4 regions of the Spartinivicinus ruber genome follow, and region 2 is predicted to be linked to each of the others. Evidence: predicted binding sites of a transcription regulator. Region 2 holds the regulator's gene; each other region holds the start of a gene.
The links. Region 2 encodes FNR, which switches genes on or off when oxygen is low (the NO sensors DNR and NnrR bind a similar motif). Its sites were predicted from a motif close to TTGATNTANATCAA; they were not measured.
Positions count from the first base shown of each region.

Region 1: G4Y78_RS02940 (cytochrome ubiquinol oxidase subunit I) is a predicted target of FNR. The motif match lies at 2,259-2,272, and genes of this name have one in related genera.
Region 3: ccoM (cytochrome c oxidase subunit CcoM) is a predicted target of FNR. The motif match lies at 2,350-2,363, and genes of this name have one in related genera.
Region 4: G4Y78_RS08750 (ribonucleoside triphosphate reductase) is a predicted target of FNR. The motif match lies at 2,452-2,465, and genes of this name have one in related genera.

Region 1 covers NZ_CP048878.1:639,089-643,306, forward strand. Annotated here, with positions in the region: gene G4Y78_RS02935 (cytochrome d ubiquinol oxidase subunit II) at 1-556, opposite strand, end outside; gene G4Y78_RS02940 (cytochrome ubiquinol oxidase subunit I) at 665-2,035, opposite strand; gene G4Y78_RS02945 (sensor histidine kinase) at 2,365-4,218, shown strand, end outside.
Region 2 covers NZ_CP048878.1:3,697,933-3,702,150, reverse strand. Annotated here, with positions in the region: gene G4Y78_RS16885 (hypothetical protein) at 1-110, opposite strand, end outside; gene G4Y78_RS16880 (adenine phosphoribosyltransferase) at 510-1,052, opposite strand; gene fnr (fumarate/nitrate reduction transcriptional regulator Fnr) at 1,174-1,935, opposite strand; gene hemN (oxygen-independent coproporphyrinogen III oxidase) at 2,045-3,433, opposite strand; gene G4Y78_RS16865 (sulfite exporter TauE/SafE family protein) at 3,586-4,218, opposite strand, start outside.
Region 3 covers NZ_CP048878.1:2,259,406-2,263,623, forward strand. Annotated here, with positions in the region: gene rapA (RNA polymerase-associated protein RapA) at 1-1,616, opposite strand, end outside; gene G4Y78_RS10665 (YebG family protein) at 1,811-2,098, opposite strand; gene ccoM (cytochrome c oxidase subunit CcoM) at 2,482-2,592, shown strand; gene G4Y78_RS10670 (BolA family protein) at 2,896-3,204, shown strand; gene G4Y78_RS10675 (hypothetical protein) at 3,216-3,686, shown strand; gene trhO (oxygen-dependent tRNA uridine(34) hydroxylase TrhO) at 3,831-4,218, shown strand, end outside.
Region 4 covers NZ_CP048878.1:1,849,777-1,853,994, forward strand. Annotated here, with positions in the region: gene G4Y78_RS08740 (anaerobic ribonucleoside-triphosphate reductase activating protein) at 1-469, opposite strand, end outside; gene nrdD (anaerobic ribonucleoside-triphosphate reductase) at 477-644, opposite strand; gene G4Y78_RS08750 (ribonucleoside triphosphate reductase) at 658-2,373, opposite strand; gene G4Y78_RS08755 (hypothetical protein) at 2,681-4,218, shown strand, end outside.

The DNA.
Region 1 (4,218 bases), 3.1 Mb from region 2:
AGTTACATTTTTTCTCAAGCATAGACTCAGTATTAATTTGTAACCATAAGCTACCTAGTGTGCAATAAGTGATGGCTATTAAAGATCCCATGGCTAGGGAAAAAGGATGTAACCATATAGGAATCAGTTGCTCGGTATTTGCCTGTAAGCCAAGTAGAACTGAGCCCAATATAGTACCCTGGCTAAATGCGGCGATGGTTGATCCGGCAAAGAAGCTAAAGTCCCACCATACACTACTTCGGTCTGCCTTAAAACGATACTCAAAAACAACGCCACGAAAAATTAGAGCGAAGAGCATGAGGAAAACTGGGATATATAGAGTCCCTAAAACCAGGCTATAAACTTTAGGGAATGCAACCAACAAACAAACACCAGCAAATACCATCCAGGTTTCATTACCATCCCATACATGTTTGATGGAATGCAGGGCTGTCATTCGTTCTTGTTTACTTAGCCATGGATAAAGAATTCCAATACCAAGGTCAAACCCATCCAGGATAGCGTAAACAAATATGCCGAAAACAATCACTAATAACCATACTATTGCTAAGTCCATAAAGTTTTACCTTCAGCTTAAAATTCTCTCTTTATATTTACACACTTTTATGCAGGTTTAACTTGCTTGGTATGCCCTTCTCGAATGATTTTTTAGGACCTGTTGTCACTAAAAGCCATTCGCTTTGGCTATATTGCTGGTGGCGACTTCTGTAGTATTTCCTGAGCTAATAACTTCTGGCCCTTGACGTATTAGCTTCTTGAAAAAATACAAGTAAACTCCAAATAGCAAGGTGTAAATGATCACGAAACCGATTAAGCTGATGAGAATTCTTTCAGCAGGTAAAGGGGTTACTAAGTCACTAGTGCGGAATAAGCCTTGAATTAACCAGGGTTGTCGACCCACTTCTACAACATACCAGCCGGCTAGTGTGGCGATAAAACCTAATGGTGCTGACCATTTCAGAATTGTTAAATAATAGCGGTTACTAAATAGAGAGCCTTTTTGGGCCAGCCATAGACCTAAGTAAGCTACGGTTAGTAAAAAGACGCCAATGCCCAGCATCAGACGAAAGCTGTAAAAAACCACTGCAACGGGAGGATGTTCATCAGCTGGCACTGCATTGAGGCCTTTTACAGTACCTTCAGTGTCGTGGGTTAAAATTAAACTTGCCAGCTTTGGAATAACTATTTCATAATCGTTTTTCGCTTGGGCTTGATCAGGAATAGCAAACAACCGCAGACCTGCTCCCTGTTCTGTTTCCCAAATGCCTTCCATTGCAGCAACTTTGACAGGTTGGTGTTCTAATGTGTTAAGACCATGTAGATCACCCACAAAGGCTTGAATAGGAGTCAGTACCACAAGCCCTGCAACCGCGATCCCTAAGCTTTTTTTAGCAAATGGTTGATGGTGTTTTTTTAGCAAGTAATAACTGGAAACGCTGGCTATCACCACCAAAGTGGTGATAAAGCTGGCAATTAACATATGAGCAAAGCGATAGGGAAATGAAGGGTTAAATATCACTTTTAGCCAGCTGGTTACTAGAATTTGATTATTATCAATAATGACGCCAGCAGGAGTATGCATCCATGAATTAGCCGCCAAAATCCAAAAAGCAGATAGGATGGTACCCACGGCTACTACCACGGAAGCACCAAAATGGATTTTCTCGCTTACTCTATTCCAGCCAAATAGCATTATGCCTAAAAAACCAGCTTCTAAGAAAAAAGCGGTGAGTACTTCATAGTTAAGTAAAGGGCCTATCACAGGTGATGCTAGTTCAGAAAATTTATTAAAGTTGGTACCGAACTGATAAGAAAGTACCAGGCCAGATACGACCCCCATCCCGAAAGTAATTGCAAAGGGTTTTATCCAGAATTTTGCTTGTTGTAAATAAACTGGCTTTCGGAGCTTTAACCAGAGCCCTTCCATGATGGCAATATAACAAGCTAAGCCAATAGATAAAGTTGGAAAAATAATATGGAAACTAATGGTTAAGGCAAACTGAATACGGGAAAGTACGGCGGGGTCTAATTCCATGATGCTATCCCCTAGCTGGCATTACGTTGATTTTGCGCTAATTGAATTAAACCAGGAAGCAACGCTATAGTGATGATCAATCCAGCAGATAGTAAGTCCATCATAAGAACGCTATTATTCATCTCAGCCTACCTCTCAACATGCTTTAGTTATGATTACTGCTTGTGCTTGTACTAGTTACACTACAAAGAACATGCCAGTTTTAAACGTCAAGTAAATTGCAATGATTTAGCGCAATGTAACTGGCTTTGGTAGAATAACTGTAAACGTCATTTACAGATTAATGAGAAGCAACTATCAACACTGTTAACACTGAAGCAATGGCTTTAATGACCGCTTTTTATGCTTCCATGAGCTTGACAGTCATTACGGCTGTATTGGCAGGAGCCTGGTTAATTGCTAAGTCTGCCCAGCATAAAGTACTGCAACCTTTGGCAGGGTTTTGTTTGGCCATGGCGGGCTGGTGCGCAGGGCACTTATTGGTGCAGTTTGATGCTGGAGGCTGCCAACAAGTCGGTTTAGCTTTATTATTAGCTAATCCATTTATACCTACTTTTTTTCTGCATTTCACGCTTCGTTTTATAGGTGACACCAGTAAGCCACAAACTTCACCAGCACTTATAAAAACCATGCAGCACCGGATAACGATTTGGTATTGGTTAGCTGCGGTAATTTCTCTTATTAGCTGGCTGGTTGCTGATGACGACTGGTTGCAGCCCTGGCTATCATTTAATGAATTTGTTCGGTTGGAGGGGTTTGGCTGGGTAAATTTAGCATATACAGTACTTGTTGGGTTAGAAGCGCACTCGTTACTGGTTTGGGGATGGCAAGTCAGTTCAGCAAATAAACGGCGATCAATTGTTGCCATGTTTATTGCTGGGGGCTGGGGATTACTGTTAGCCACTAGTTTCGTGTTTCCTTCGGTGAATATTAATGTGTTTCCCTATCCAATGCTGCTATTGCCAAGTTATGCTGTCTTGTTGGTTTATGGCGTAACTCGTTATCAGCTGGTGGAAGTCAACCACTGGGCTAGAAAAGCCATTAACTGGCTAGCTTTAGTGACGGGGCTTTTTATTGCTATCGCACTTTTTAGTGCTGTTGCGGGTTCAATAGGGATAACGGCTTTTGCTGAGGTACCACTCATACAACTCTGGCTTTACTCATTGTTTGTTTTAGCTGTAGCCTGGATGTTAAGCCAGCCAGCTCACTTATTAGCGGATCGAATTATTTATCCAGGGGCGCACCTGGATCAGGGAACTATAGATCAGTGGCTAGCCACCATGCAGCAATGCCAGAGCTGGCAATTGTTAAAAACAACAGCTGAAGAATTATTACAACAGCATGTGGGTCGATTATTGAGAGTGGAATTTGTCGTAACAGAAAAGCATCATGAGCCAACCATCTATTGTTTAAATGAGTCAGATTGGGAAATAAAGTTAGTTGGTTGGGAAGATCTAACACCTAGTTTGCGTCATGTAGGTGAAGTTTTTGCTGCTTTATTATTAAGTAGTGCCCGTTTACTTGAACAACGTTTTCAAATAGCTAAACAAGAAAAACAGCGGCTTGCTGAGCAGCATTTAGTTGAACTTGGTAGTTTATCTGCAGCAATGGCTCATGAACTGCGTAATCCGCTTAATATCATTTCAATGGCAGCGGTTCAAACAGATAAAACCACCCGTAGTTATATTCAGGCACAAGTAGCAAGAGCAGATCAATTAGTGAGCGATATGCTCAGTTATTCTGGTAAGTTGGAACTTAACTGTGAGATAAATAAGCTTGCATTGATTATTTCAACTGTCGCCAGTTATATAGAACAAAATTACCAAGTGAAGATATCAATAGATATTGAAAGTGATCTAGCTATCTATGGCGACTGCGGAAAAATACAGCAAGTGCTAACTAATTTATTGGAGAACGCAGCTGCTTTTACACGTAACCAGCAAAATCCACATATTTTAGTGAGCGCAAATAGCATCCAAAAAAATAATAGAAATATCTGTTGTGAAATCGTTGTGCATAATAATGGGCCTGCAATCACTGAAGAGATGAAAAAGCAGTTATTCACACCCTTTGTGAGTAAACGAGCAGGTGGTAGCGGTCTTGGGCTGGCAATAATTAAGCGCATTATGGATGCGCATGATGGTTATATTTATCACTCAGATTCCATGGGTTGGAACTGTAGT
Region 2 (4,218 bases):
GCGGCTGTCCCCATTAGCAAATTTTCGGCTAAACAATGTTTGACTTGTAACTGCCTTAACGTTGGTTGAACTACATAATGTCTAAGTTCTTCTGCACAAATGCCCATCACTCAACTCTCATTTTCCCTACATTTATTCCTATTAGTCTTTGATGCATTTTTTTGACCAGAATGGGCCTACTCAACCTGCTTGCATCATTATATTCATTTTAAAAAGCAGGTTTATTTTATATTCTACGGTTAGTTTAGACTGAAATATTCAAGTTATTGGTTTGCTTTACAAGAAAAGAAGCTAAAAATCCGTTTTTTTTGAAACTGATTTGTTGCAAAAGTAGCGGTTATTATTGCCTGTCTTAATACAGATATAATAATGAAATAAAGGCCTGTGCAGTAAATCAACTTGCAATTTGATCAAATAGCTGACACTAATGTCATTTAAATGGCGAAGAAGGACATTTAGAAATAACCCAGCACCCAGTTAATAAGCAAAGAAGGGCACTGGGTAAACGGTTAATCTTTAGCAAAAGCACAAAGTGTATAGATAGGAATATCAGAGTCTTGAAGCTTTTGACTGCCTCCTAAGTCAGGTAAGTCAACAATAGCAGCTGCTTCGTAGACACTCCCTCCCAATCGACGGGTTAAGGCGGCGGCGGCAAGCAGGGTACCCCCGGTGGCAATCAAATCATCAACTAAGAGGATGCTGGCATCATTGCCAAAAGCATCTTCTTGAACTTCCAAAACTGCTTTGCCATATTCAATGTCATATTCTTCAGCGATGGTTTTGGTTGGAAGCTTGCCTTGTTTTCGAAATAGCACCAAAGGCTTGTTTAATTCATAGGCAATAACAGAACCCAGTAAAAAGCCTCGTGCTTCCATGGCGCCAATATGAGTAATTTCAGCATCAACATAGCGTTGAATAAAGCTATCAACTACCATCCGCTGTGCTTTGGGAGACTGATACAATGGGGTAATATCGCGAAATACAACACCTGGGGTAGGCCAGTCAGTAATATTGCGGATCAGTGACTTGATATAGTACTCATCAAAAATCATTGTTGTTTTCCATATGATGGTGTATCGACGCTGCCCTTGCAGGCTGCCGCAAATTGGCAGTATAGGATATTTAACTGATCACCTGATAACTTTTCGCGGAAGCCTTAGTGTGCTGATGAAATTAACCTACTAGTGAGTCATTGGTTCCATTGGGTTGATCAACAGACTTACCTCCGGCTAAGGAGCAGATAGCCATGGAGTCCTTAATTTGAATTTCCTTACCATTCGCATCGATTAAGCCATTTTTTTGGAAACGCGTGAAGACCCGGCTGACAGTTTCAACTGCTAGGCCTAGATAATTACCCATTTCATTGCGAGACATAGGGAGTCTAAAGGCTTGTGAGGAAAAACCGCGTCGACGGAAGCGAGCTGCTAAGTTGAGTAGGAATGTTGCAATGCGTTCGTCAGCAGTCTTTTTGCTGAGCAATAACATCATTTGCTGATCTTCCCGAATTTCCTTACTCATAATTTGCATTAATTTACGTCGTAGCTCAGGTAGGGTACTGGCTAGCTCATCCAGCTTCTCGAAGGGAATCTCACAAACCATAGTGGTTTCCACTGCTTGGGCTGACACTGGGTAGTGCTCATCATCAAGACCACTAAGACCAACCAGCTCACTGGGTAACTGAAAGCCGGTAATTTGTTCAATACCATCATCAGTGGTGGTGTAAGTTTTTAGGGCTCCAGAGCGGACAGCATAAATTGAGTGAAAAGAGTCACCCTGGAAAAATAAGTGTTCACCTTTGCGTAATGGTTTGCCTCGTTTGATAATGCTATCCAGCGTATCAATATCTTCTATTTTTAACGCAATAGGCAGGCAAAGAGTGCTGAGTATACAATCTTTGCAGGCGACTTGGTTAATGGGTTTTACTTTTGCAATCATTGTTATGCTGAGGCCTCAAACGCTAGAAGTGGGTATTCCATGCTAACGGATACATTTTGATTTATTGTAGGGGCGCACCCTGTTAGCGACAAGCTAATTATTGATGCAACTAAATCACTTTAGAAAATAAGTTGCTTGGTTGGTTCTTGGCTAAGTAGCTATCAAAAACCATGCAAATATTTCTCACTAACAATCTGCCGCTATCAGTGATAGTAATCTTGCTATCATCAATAGTGACCAAACCATCGCTTGCCATGGGGTGTAACTGAGTTAGTTCATCTTGAAAATAACTATGCCAATTAATATTTAATGGCTGACAATATTTAGCCAAGTCAACATGAAAGTGGCAGATTAACTGTTGAATAATTGACCGTCTGAGTAAATCATCCTGGTTTAATTGGATTCCACGCTTAATAGGCAACTGGTTATGTTTTTCCAGCGACTGGATATAGTCTTCTACTGATGTATGGTTCTGACAGTAATTATCTCCTAGCTGACTAATGGAGGATACCCCCAGCCCAATTAAGCTGCAGTGGCCATGGGTGGTGTAGCCTTGGAAATTACGATGTAACTCGCCTTTATTTTGGGCAATAGCCAGCTTGTCGTCAGGTAGTGCAAAATGATCCATACCAATGTAGTGATAACCAGCTGCCTGTAAGTGCTCAATAGTGTGCTGCAAAATACTGAGCTTTTCTTTAGCTGAAGGTAAATTTTCAGCTTTAATCCGTCGTTGTGGTTTAAAACGGTGAGGCAAATGGGCGTAATTAAATATTGACAGCCGGTCAGGGGCGAGTTGAACCACTTTATCCAGTGTTTCGAGAAAACTCTTAGTAGTTTGGAAAGGTAGGCCATAAATTAAATCCACATTAATGGACTTAAACATTAAGGCTCGAGCTGCTTCAAAAATAGCTTCGGTTTCTGCTTCAGACTGTAATCGGTTAACGGCTTTTTGTACTGTTGGGTTAAAGTCCTGAATACCCAAACTAATTCTATTAAATCCTAGTGAGCGGAGCAGTCCCATGGTTGGCCAGTCCGCTTCTCTTGGATCAATTTCAATTGAATAATCCCCATCAAAATCATCTGCTAGCTGAAAGTGCTGTTCCAGTAATTTAAAGAGTTGAATGGTTTGTTCGTGTGTTAAGAAGGTGGGGGTACCACCGCCCCAGTGGAGTTGCTCAACAATGGGCTTACAGCCCAGCTGTTTAGAAACTAATTGAATTTCTTTTTCTATAGCAGCTAAGTAGGGCAGGGCTTTTTGCCGGTTTTTGGTAATTATTTTATTGCAGCCACAGTAATAACAAACACTGGCGCAAAAGGGGACATGAACATAAAGCGAAAGTGGTGTTTGTTGCTGCTTAATTTTAGCAAGTGCCTGTAAATAGTGTTCAGGGGCAAACGCCTCTGAAAACTCGACGGCTGTTGGGTATGAGGTATAACGTGGGCCTTGCTGATTGTATCGCTCGATGAGCGAGGACTGCCACTTAAGAGGTCCTAACATAAATTTGACCTGTTTCTGTTGATGCAGATTAACAGTGTAAAGTGGTAGGGCTGAAAAGAATTGACGTGGGTCAAAGGCCTGTCTGAATAGCAGGTATAGGGCTCAATATAATTCACTATTACCCAATATCTACTAGCTTTTGCTTTCAGTATTTAATGATGATGGGCATGACTCTCATGGCTTGGCATTAACAGCGTTTGGTGGGGGCCAGGAATGGTCCATAACCCAAAGCCAATCATAATAATTGCCGCAATGGTGCGGGTGAGATGGTGAGCAATAAACTGCTTTAATACATCAGCAAAAAAGCCTGTAGCGAGAACCGTGGGGAGAGTGCCTAAGCCAAACCCCAACATCAGCAACCCGCCATTTAGGGTATTGCCACTGGCCGCTGACCAGGTGAGGGCACTGTAAATTAAGCCACAGGGTAGCCAACCCCATAAAATGCCTAAACAAAACCCTTGTTTAACAGTAGATGCAGGTAAAAAGGGTTTGGTTAACGGCTGAATGTGTCGCCATAGGTGCTGTCCCGCCTTCTCTATCCAGGTCAGTGCTTTCCACCAGTTAGCGATATAGCAGGCCATTAAAATCAATAAAATTCCAGCTATCCATCGGAGCCCTTGATTGGCAGTAGGGCCAAGCTGTTGAATAGACCAACCTAAACTGCCCACTAACATGCCTGCTAAGGTATAGCTGGTGATACGCCCAGTGTTATAACTCAGTAGCACCGGTAGTTTTTTCTGTTCTGGTAAGTGGAGGCTTATCGCTGCCATAATCCCTCCACACAT
Region 3 (4,218 bases), 1.4 Mb from region 2:
GCGGCTCTATCCCGCTCAATAATACTCATCCCTTCATGAAAAATGGCACTGGCAATGCCTGAACGTACTCTTAATGCTTCGTCTAGCTCCATACAGGTTTCTGCATGAGCACAAATAATTAAGACTTTTTGGCTTTTTAGTAATTTTAACAGGTTGATTAACCAGTCAACACGTGGATCAAAACGCCACCAGGGGTCTTTATCTTCAACCAAAATTTCCCTTTCGTAGGTGCGCTCTGGAAACAAAACTGCATTGGGAGTATCACGGTTTTCGAGAGCAAGCTGATATAACTCAGGCAACTTCTGTGGGTAAGCTTGCATGACCCTACCAGGAAAGCCAGATACGGCAGATCGGGTATTTCGGTAAAGCACCCGGCTAGTGCCATGACGATCCAATAAGTGAGATAACAGTTGCTGTTTGGTCTGTTGTTTGATCTTTTCAGGCTGATCGCTATTAATGGTGGCAGCCTGCTGGCTGGCTTCTTCACCTAAATAATTAATCAGTCGGTTAATTGCAGCTTCAGATAAAGTTTGACTTTCAATTAACTCTTCAGCTATTTCTGCAACGGCTTGATAATGCTGTGACTGCTCTTCAAAGTCAGCCAGTGAATGAAATTTGTCTGGATCAAGTAACCGAAGGTGGGCAAAGTGGCTGCTGTGACCGCATTGCTCTGGAGTAGCTGTCAGCAATAATACTCCAGCTGTTTTTTGTGCAAGCTTTTCAATGGCTAAATACTCTTCACTTGCCGTGTCAGGGGTCCAGCTTAAGTGGTGGGCTTCATCAACGACGAGTAAATCCCAGTCAGCTGCTAAGGCATCATTTAAATGCTTAGCTTGTGTGAGTTCATTTAAGCTGATTAATATTAATTGCTCACTTTCAAAGGGATTGCCTGAGTCAGAATCATTGAATTGAGCCAGTCGCTCACTATCAAACAGGCTAAAGTGCAGGTTGAAACGTCTAAGCATTTCCACCAGCCACTGGTGCAATAAACTTTCGGGTACCACAATCAAGACTCTTTCCGCTCGCCCAGTGAGTAGCTGTTGATACATGATCAACCCGGCCTCAATGGTTTTTCCTAAGCCCACCTCGTCAGCCAGCAATACCCGAGGAGCCTGACGTTTACCGACTTCATCGGCAATATGTAACTGGTGGGGAATTAAGCTGGTGCGTGCGCCACACATGCCCAGTAAAGGAGATTGATAAATATTGCGGGCATGTTCCCAGGTTTTATAGCGCAAGCTAAAGTGGTTATTTTGGTCAATTTGACCTGCTAATAAGCGCTCTTTCGGTTTTTGAAACTGGATGAAGTTGCCTAGGCATGACTCTGAAAGCTCTTGAGGTTTACCGTTGGGCAAAGTGCCCTGATAAGTAATTAAGCCATCTTGCTCCACTATGTCGGTAACCATCATGCTCCAGCCTTCATGGCTTTCAATGGTGTCACCGGCAACAAAGCGGATGCGGGTAAGAGGGGAGTTTTTTACTGCATAAAGTCGAGTTTGCCCATTAGAGGGAAACAGTAATGTGACCATTCGTTGATCCAAGGATAAAACAGTGCCTAGGCCTAGCTCTGTTTCTGTATCACTAATCCAACGTTGTCCTGGAACAAATGTCGTCATTCTGTACGCCTATCTACCTCAGAAAAAGGCGATATGGTAGCGAATATATTCTGAATAACAATAGTCGATTTGCCTAATTTTCGGCAGTAATTTTTATCAGTGGGAAGAAAAAGCTTAAAAGTAGTTAGTCGCCTGTTGTTGTTTGTTATTGACTCTTTAGAAAAACAGCAACAGGCAGGGTAAAAAAGCCTTAATTATTCATTAGTATTGGCTTCTTCAGATTGTCCATCAGCAGATTCTTTACCAATCTCTAATATTAACTCTGGTTTGCCTTTAATCGCTTTGGCCAGGGTTTCTTTGTGCTTGGCGAATAATAAACCAATATCTTCAGCAATCTTCTCATCAATACTATCAAATGTTTGCTCTAGCAGCATGGTAATATTTGCAGCTAGCTCAAGCATTTTGTCGTGTTCTTCGGCGGCTTTTTTATCTGAGAACATACTACCGTCCCTATCGCATTTCCACATGGGTATAACGGCCATTCGCTCACCTCTTGCATGGACCAAATTAATTTAGGTCTCAAATATAAGTACATTGAGAGACCTGTGGATTAAAACTCATTGTGAAACTAGCCAGCTTAGTTAGCTAGTTATTATGGTTGTACTGTATATAAATACAGTATATTTGTCCATAGGGGCTGTATTGTATCCAATAAGGTTGGCTAGGAACAATCCAAATATTTTCTGTCGCTTTAAATCACTAGTTTTTACCGTTGGCTTGTAAGAATGAAAAATTGCTTTAGGTCAATAAAAGTCTCTAACTAGGCTATTAGCCTTATGAGCTGATTGATGTTGGTCAATAAAAGCAGCCTGGGTTGCTGCTACTGTTGGTTCAAGTTTAGGCAATAGCCAACAGGAGGTAAGCGATGTATATCGATGAAACAGTGTTAGCTTCTTTAATAACGATTGGCTTAGTTGTTGGTTTCTTTGTTGGTGTTGGCCTACTGATTCGAAAGGATATTAGAGGGCAACGTTGAATATACCGATTTTCACAGTTTTGGTCAGCAGTTTTGGCTGCTGGCCAAAAGTCAGGTCATTATGACCTGAACGTTTGAGGCTAGACAGACGTAAGGATGCTCTATTTGTATAGAGCTTTTAAGGTAAGTGTGGTGGGCTACTTAGTTTTGTCAGGTTTTACGTAGTCTATCACCTTGCCTGTTTTTTCTCTTCTAGCTTTTATTAGTACCTTATGATGGTTCCTTTTACTCCTTTATCTGGCTTTCAGCTTGACCGGTTTCAAGGTAAGATTAATTTAGTTGGTTAAGCATGGGAGACAGGTGATGAGTGTACAGGCTGAAATTGAACAAAAATTGACGAAAGCTTTAAATCCTGCCTACTTAGCTGTTACAAATGAAAGTCATATGCACAATGTGCCGCCTGGCTCGGAGTCGCACTTTAAAGTGGTGGTTGTATCAGCTGACTTTTTAGGAAAAATGCCAGTAAAAAGACATCAGCTGATTTATGGTTTATTAGCTGAAGAAGTGCAACATAAAATTCATGCATTAGCGTTGCATACTTATACGCCAGATGAGTGGAAGAAACAGGCCGAGTCTGCTCCTGAGTCCCCCAGCTGTGCAAATAAAAGATAGGCTCCCAATCTATGTGTGGTGGTGCTGAGTTTGTGCAAAACCAGGAGCGTTATCGGGTATTTTTTCCTAACCCTAATGCAAAACTCCCTGTATTGCAAAGAGATGGTAGCGTTGTCATGGTGCCTTGGGGACGGCGTGAAAATCAGCCAGGAAGTTCTCCTCAAGGGGGATGGGCTAGACTGGAATCTATTCAACGATGCGCTTGGCAGCCCTTTAACCCAAGGCCAGTGAAAATAGTAGTCACCTCATTTATGGAAAAAGATGAAACAGAGCAAAGCCGCTGGTTTCCTCTTGAAGCCCATGAAATCATCCAAGGGTTATTGGCCACTGAAGGTAATATTCAACGGGTTTATGTGGTGACTGAACCCCATCCTGAATCGACCCACGACAGTGGCCGCTGGCCACGAGTTATTCCTCTTAAAGAACCTGTTGATAAGGGAGAATCAACTTTAGACGAGCCTGAGCAAACCTCGTTAATTTAAGGGAACTGTCTCCAAAACTGGTCTTGCTTTCACTAAACCTTTAAAATAAGACGTTTTAATTGGTCTTGTGCTGCTTCTTTATTTACAGGTTGCAGTGCTAGTAACACCAGCAGATTTGCGATCTGCTAAGGTAGAGGGATTAAGATGTCTCAGTTTGTTATTGCCGCTCTTTATAAATTTACTCGATTACCTGACTTTGAATCGATGCGCCAGCCGTTATTGGACAAGATGCTTGACCTTGAAGTGAAGGGAACCTTATTACTAGCTGCTGAAGGAATTAATGGCACGGTTGCAGGGAGCCGAGAGGGGGTTGATCAGTTATTAAATTATTTAAAGTCCCATCAGCCATTGGCTGGCTTAACTCATAAAGAATCCTATGATAATAAGCAGCCTTTCTATCGCACTAAAGTAAAATTGAAAAAAGAAATTGTTACCATGGGTGTACCTGGTATTGATCCTAACCACGTGGTAGGTACTTATGTGAAACCAACGGAATGGAATCAGTTAATCAATGACCCAGAGGTGCTGCTGA
Region 4 (4,218 bases), 1.8 Mb from region 2:
CATAAGGTATGTTCGATTGCAATAGGCTATTTAAACTACTTAAGCATTTTTTATAGTAAGCTCGGTTACCAGTAATAACTGTCGCGACCGAGGGAGGTGCTTTATAGTCAAAACCCACCCAGTCCAGTTGCGGTAAAATAGCTTTAAAATGTTTAGGGAGACTACCACTGGTATGTAACCCTACTTTAAACCCCTGTTGTTTGCACCATTGTATAGCCTCGACTAACCCTGGTTGAATTAATGGTTCACCACCACTGAAAACGATTGCTTCAACTAAATTCACTCGTCGTGTTAAAAAATGTTGAATAGCCAGCCATTGATAGGCTCCAGAACAGATTTTAATTAACTCTGGATTATGACAATACTGACAGCGTAAATTACAACCTTGGCAATATAGCACTGTTGCCAAATGGTCGGGAAAATCAATGGTGGTAAGGGGGGTTATTCCCCCTATTTGAATTGCTTTCATTGTTACCCTACGTTTTGCGTATGTTTTCTTTGTCTTCTATAAAAAAGCATCTGTCATTGTGTTCAGATAATTTACCTGGGTTGAAAGCGACAGTGGGGCGATGGTAGCCCATTACCCGGGTCCAGACTTCGCAGCGTTGTCTTTTTGGATGATTGTTTAAAGTTTGTTTGGCCATTAATTGCTCCTTATTAAAGATCATTGGCGATAATTGCTTGATCGCACTTTGGACAAAACTCGTGTTCGCCTGGTAAATAACCATGCACAGGGCAAATAGAAAAAGTAGGGGTAATCGTAATATAAGGGACTTTAAAGTTGCTTAACGCAGCTTTAACCAATTTACGACAACTGATACTGCTGGAAATAGGCTCGGCCATATAAAGGTGTAGTACGGTCCCGCCGGTATAAGCTCGTTGAAGTGGTTCCTGCATCTCCAAGGCTAAAAATGGGTCATCGGTGTAACCCACGGGTAATTGACTGGAGTTGGTATAGTAGGGAGCATCGGCAGGCCCACACTGAATAATATCGGTAAACCGTTTTTGGTCTTCTTTGGCAAAGCGATAGGCAGTGCCTTCTGCTGGAGTGGCTTCCAGGTTATAGAGTTGCCCTGTTTGCTGTTGAAATTCAACAATTTTAGTTTTGATATGAGCCAGTAACTCTGAGGCTAACTGCTGGCCTTGGTTGGTGGTAATATCTTCCTGATCATTACTAAAATTACGAACCATTTCGTTTATACCGTTGACCCCAATAGTAGCAAAATGATTCCGTAAGGTCCCTAAATAGCGTTTGGTATAAGGGTATAAGCCTTCATCCATCAGTTGTTGTACTACATGACGTTTAATTTCCAGGCTTTCTTTGGCAGTATTTAATAAGTAATCTAACTGTTGAAATAAAGCTTGTTTGTCGCCTTTATGTAAATAACCCAGCCGGGCACAATTAATAGTAACCACGCCCAATGAGCCAGTTTGTTCCGCAGAGCCAAATAACCCATTGCCTCTTTTTAGCAGCTCTCGTACGTCGAGTTGTAAGCGGCAGCACATGGAGCGTACCATATGAGGTTTTAGGTCGGAATTTAAAAAATTTTGAAAATAAGGCAAGCCATATCGAGCGGTCATAGCAAATAAGCGCTCAGTATTTTCGGATTCCCAGTCGAAGTCAGGGGTAATATTGTAAGTAGGGATAGGAAAGGTAAACACTCGACCTTTATCATCTCCTTCGGTCATTACCTCAATAAAGGCTTGATTGATCATAGCCATTTCGTTGCTAAGCTCACCATAGCTAAAAGGCTGCTCTTCACCTGCAATAATAGGAATTTGTGTTTGCAGATCTGTAGGACAGGTCCAATCAAACGTTAAATTAGTAAAGGGAGTTTGGGTACCCCAGCGTGAAGGAATATTGAGGTTATAAATAAACTCCTGTATCAGCTGTTTAACTTGTTGGTAATTTAGTTGATCTTTACGAATATATGGCGCTAGATAAGTATCAAATGAACTGAAAGCTTGTGCACCAGCCCATTCGTTTTGCAAAGTACCTAAAAAGTTAACAATTTGCCCCAGTGCTGTTGATATGTGTTTGGGTGGTGCTGACTCCACTTTACCCGCGACTCCATTAAACCCTTCGTACAACAGTTGGCGTAATGACCAGCCAGCACAATAACCACCCAACATGTCTAGGTCGTGAATGTGAAAGTCAGCATTGATATGTGCACTTCTCACTGCTTCGGGGTAAAGGCTGTAGAGCCAGTAGTGGGCAGTCATTTTGCCTGAAGTGTTTAAAATCAGACCACCTAAAGAATAACCTTGGTTAGCATTGGCTTTGATCCGCCAGTCTTGCTTGGTCAAATATTCCTGGTAGGTGTGGTGTATATCCAAGAGTGGTAGGGATTCGACAGTATTTGTACTTAACATGATTTTTAACTGCTAAACAATGAGTGATGTATACTATATATAGTATGGTTATATAGATATTTATACCATTTATTGTATTTGACTTAAGTCAAAGCTTTAGTGGGTTACTACTTAAAGAAGGAAGTACTACACCTGATATAGAAGTTATCCATGTGGCTCAGCAAAGCTGGCCGAATAGTAATTAGTCATAAGATATGAAAAAGGCAGGAATAAGAGGGTATAAAATAGAACAGCCTTTTTTAGTAGATTAGTACTCACCACTATTGGTTATGATAAGGGTGTCTGCCATTGGTATGGGAAGTAAACCATGACAAATTCTCTCAGTAGTTACTTAGGCAACGGTTCTATCGACTCAGGTTCCAGTGTGGATGGTTTGGAGCAGTTACCTTCATCATCTGCCAATCAACCAGTTGACCAAGCGCCTCAGGAAAATGTTATCCAGTTGAATGAGTCTGCGGCGGCACAACGGCTATTTCAACAGCAAGTTCATTACCCTCCACAACAGCATATGCTGACTGGGTTGGATGCAGTCAATACTGAACTGGTGGCTGCCACAAGTGATGCACAACAGTTAGTAAGTAGTTGTATTATAGATGATCATGGCGTCGCCATTGATGAGCAGGGAAGAGAGCTAATTAAACAGCACCTGGAAACGGTACTGAATAATTATGTTTTACATTATGGAAAATGGGAGATTAAATCCAAGTTAAGACGTTTGCCCAAAGACCCTGTCGGTTATTTTGCTAAAACAGGTAATGAACAAAGGCCTGTTAATGGCAAATGGGCTTCTCCAAAACATTTAGCTGTATTTAATAAGCTTCAGGGACAAATGCCTGAGGGGGCTCTTATTATTGAGGACGGCAGAATTAAGGTAAAAGAACCTTTCCCTAACACTGTACAGGGTTTAGCCAATTATTTGAATAGGCTAGTGGGGTATGACACTATTACGGAAGAAAAATCCCATAACTCAAACAAATCTATGCTAACTAAACTGCTATTAAAAGGGGATCAGGTAGTTATTAATACATTGATCAAGTATGTAGATGTTATCGGCTCAGAAAAAAATAATACCACCAAAAAATACCGTGTTTTGTTTAAACCACACGATAATCCTTTTACTGAAACCACAGCAACTAAATCTTATCATAGCCAGTTAAGAATTCGAGCGAATACCCAGCGGGCTGCTGAAGTGATTGAGCATGAGACACTACTGCTTCGCCAGTTACTTCAACGCCTGGAAACTTATCAAAAGCAAGTCGCAGCGATTAGCCGAGGTGGTTTGTTTGAGCAGGCAATTCAGCAAATTGCTACCAAAGCAGATAACCATTTTCGTAATCATCCCGTCGATTATAAAATACGAGACTTACAAGCGTTAAAAATTGAACTAAGTAAATGTCGGGAATCATTAGATCAGCAACAAACCCATTTGGCGACTAAGGACGGAATAAAGCAGCTTAGAGAGCAATTAATGCACTATCAGAGTTATGTAAATCGTCTGGGTCAATATGTCGATACTGTTAAAGATTTAAGCTCGGCATTAACTGGTTATAAAGCAGTTTCAGATACAGGTAAAGCCATTAGCCTGCTTGAACGGCTGGAAAATCGTCAGATCAGTTGGCGTGATTATATGCCTGCCGATGACAGTCAATCAGGTAAGGTCAAACTGTCCTTTCAGAAATTCAGGGCAAAATGGTGGGCGTTTGTAGCGCGTTCTTCCGATTGGCAGCACACTATTCACTACAATCGCAAAAACGATATTATCAGTAGCATTAAAATTATGTATGAACAGACTGATAAACTGAATGAACTATTAATAACTGAAGGAAAAAGCCAACAACTTGATAA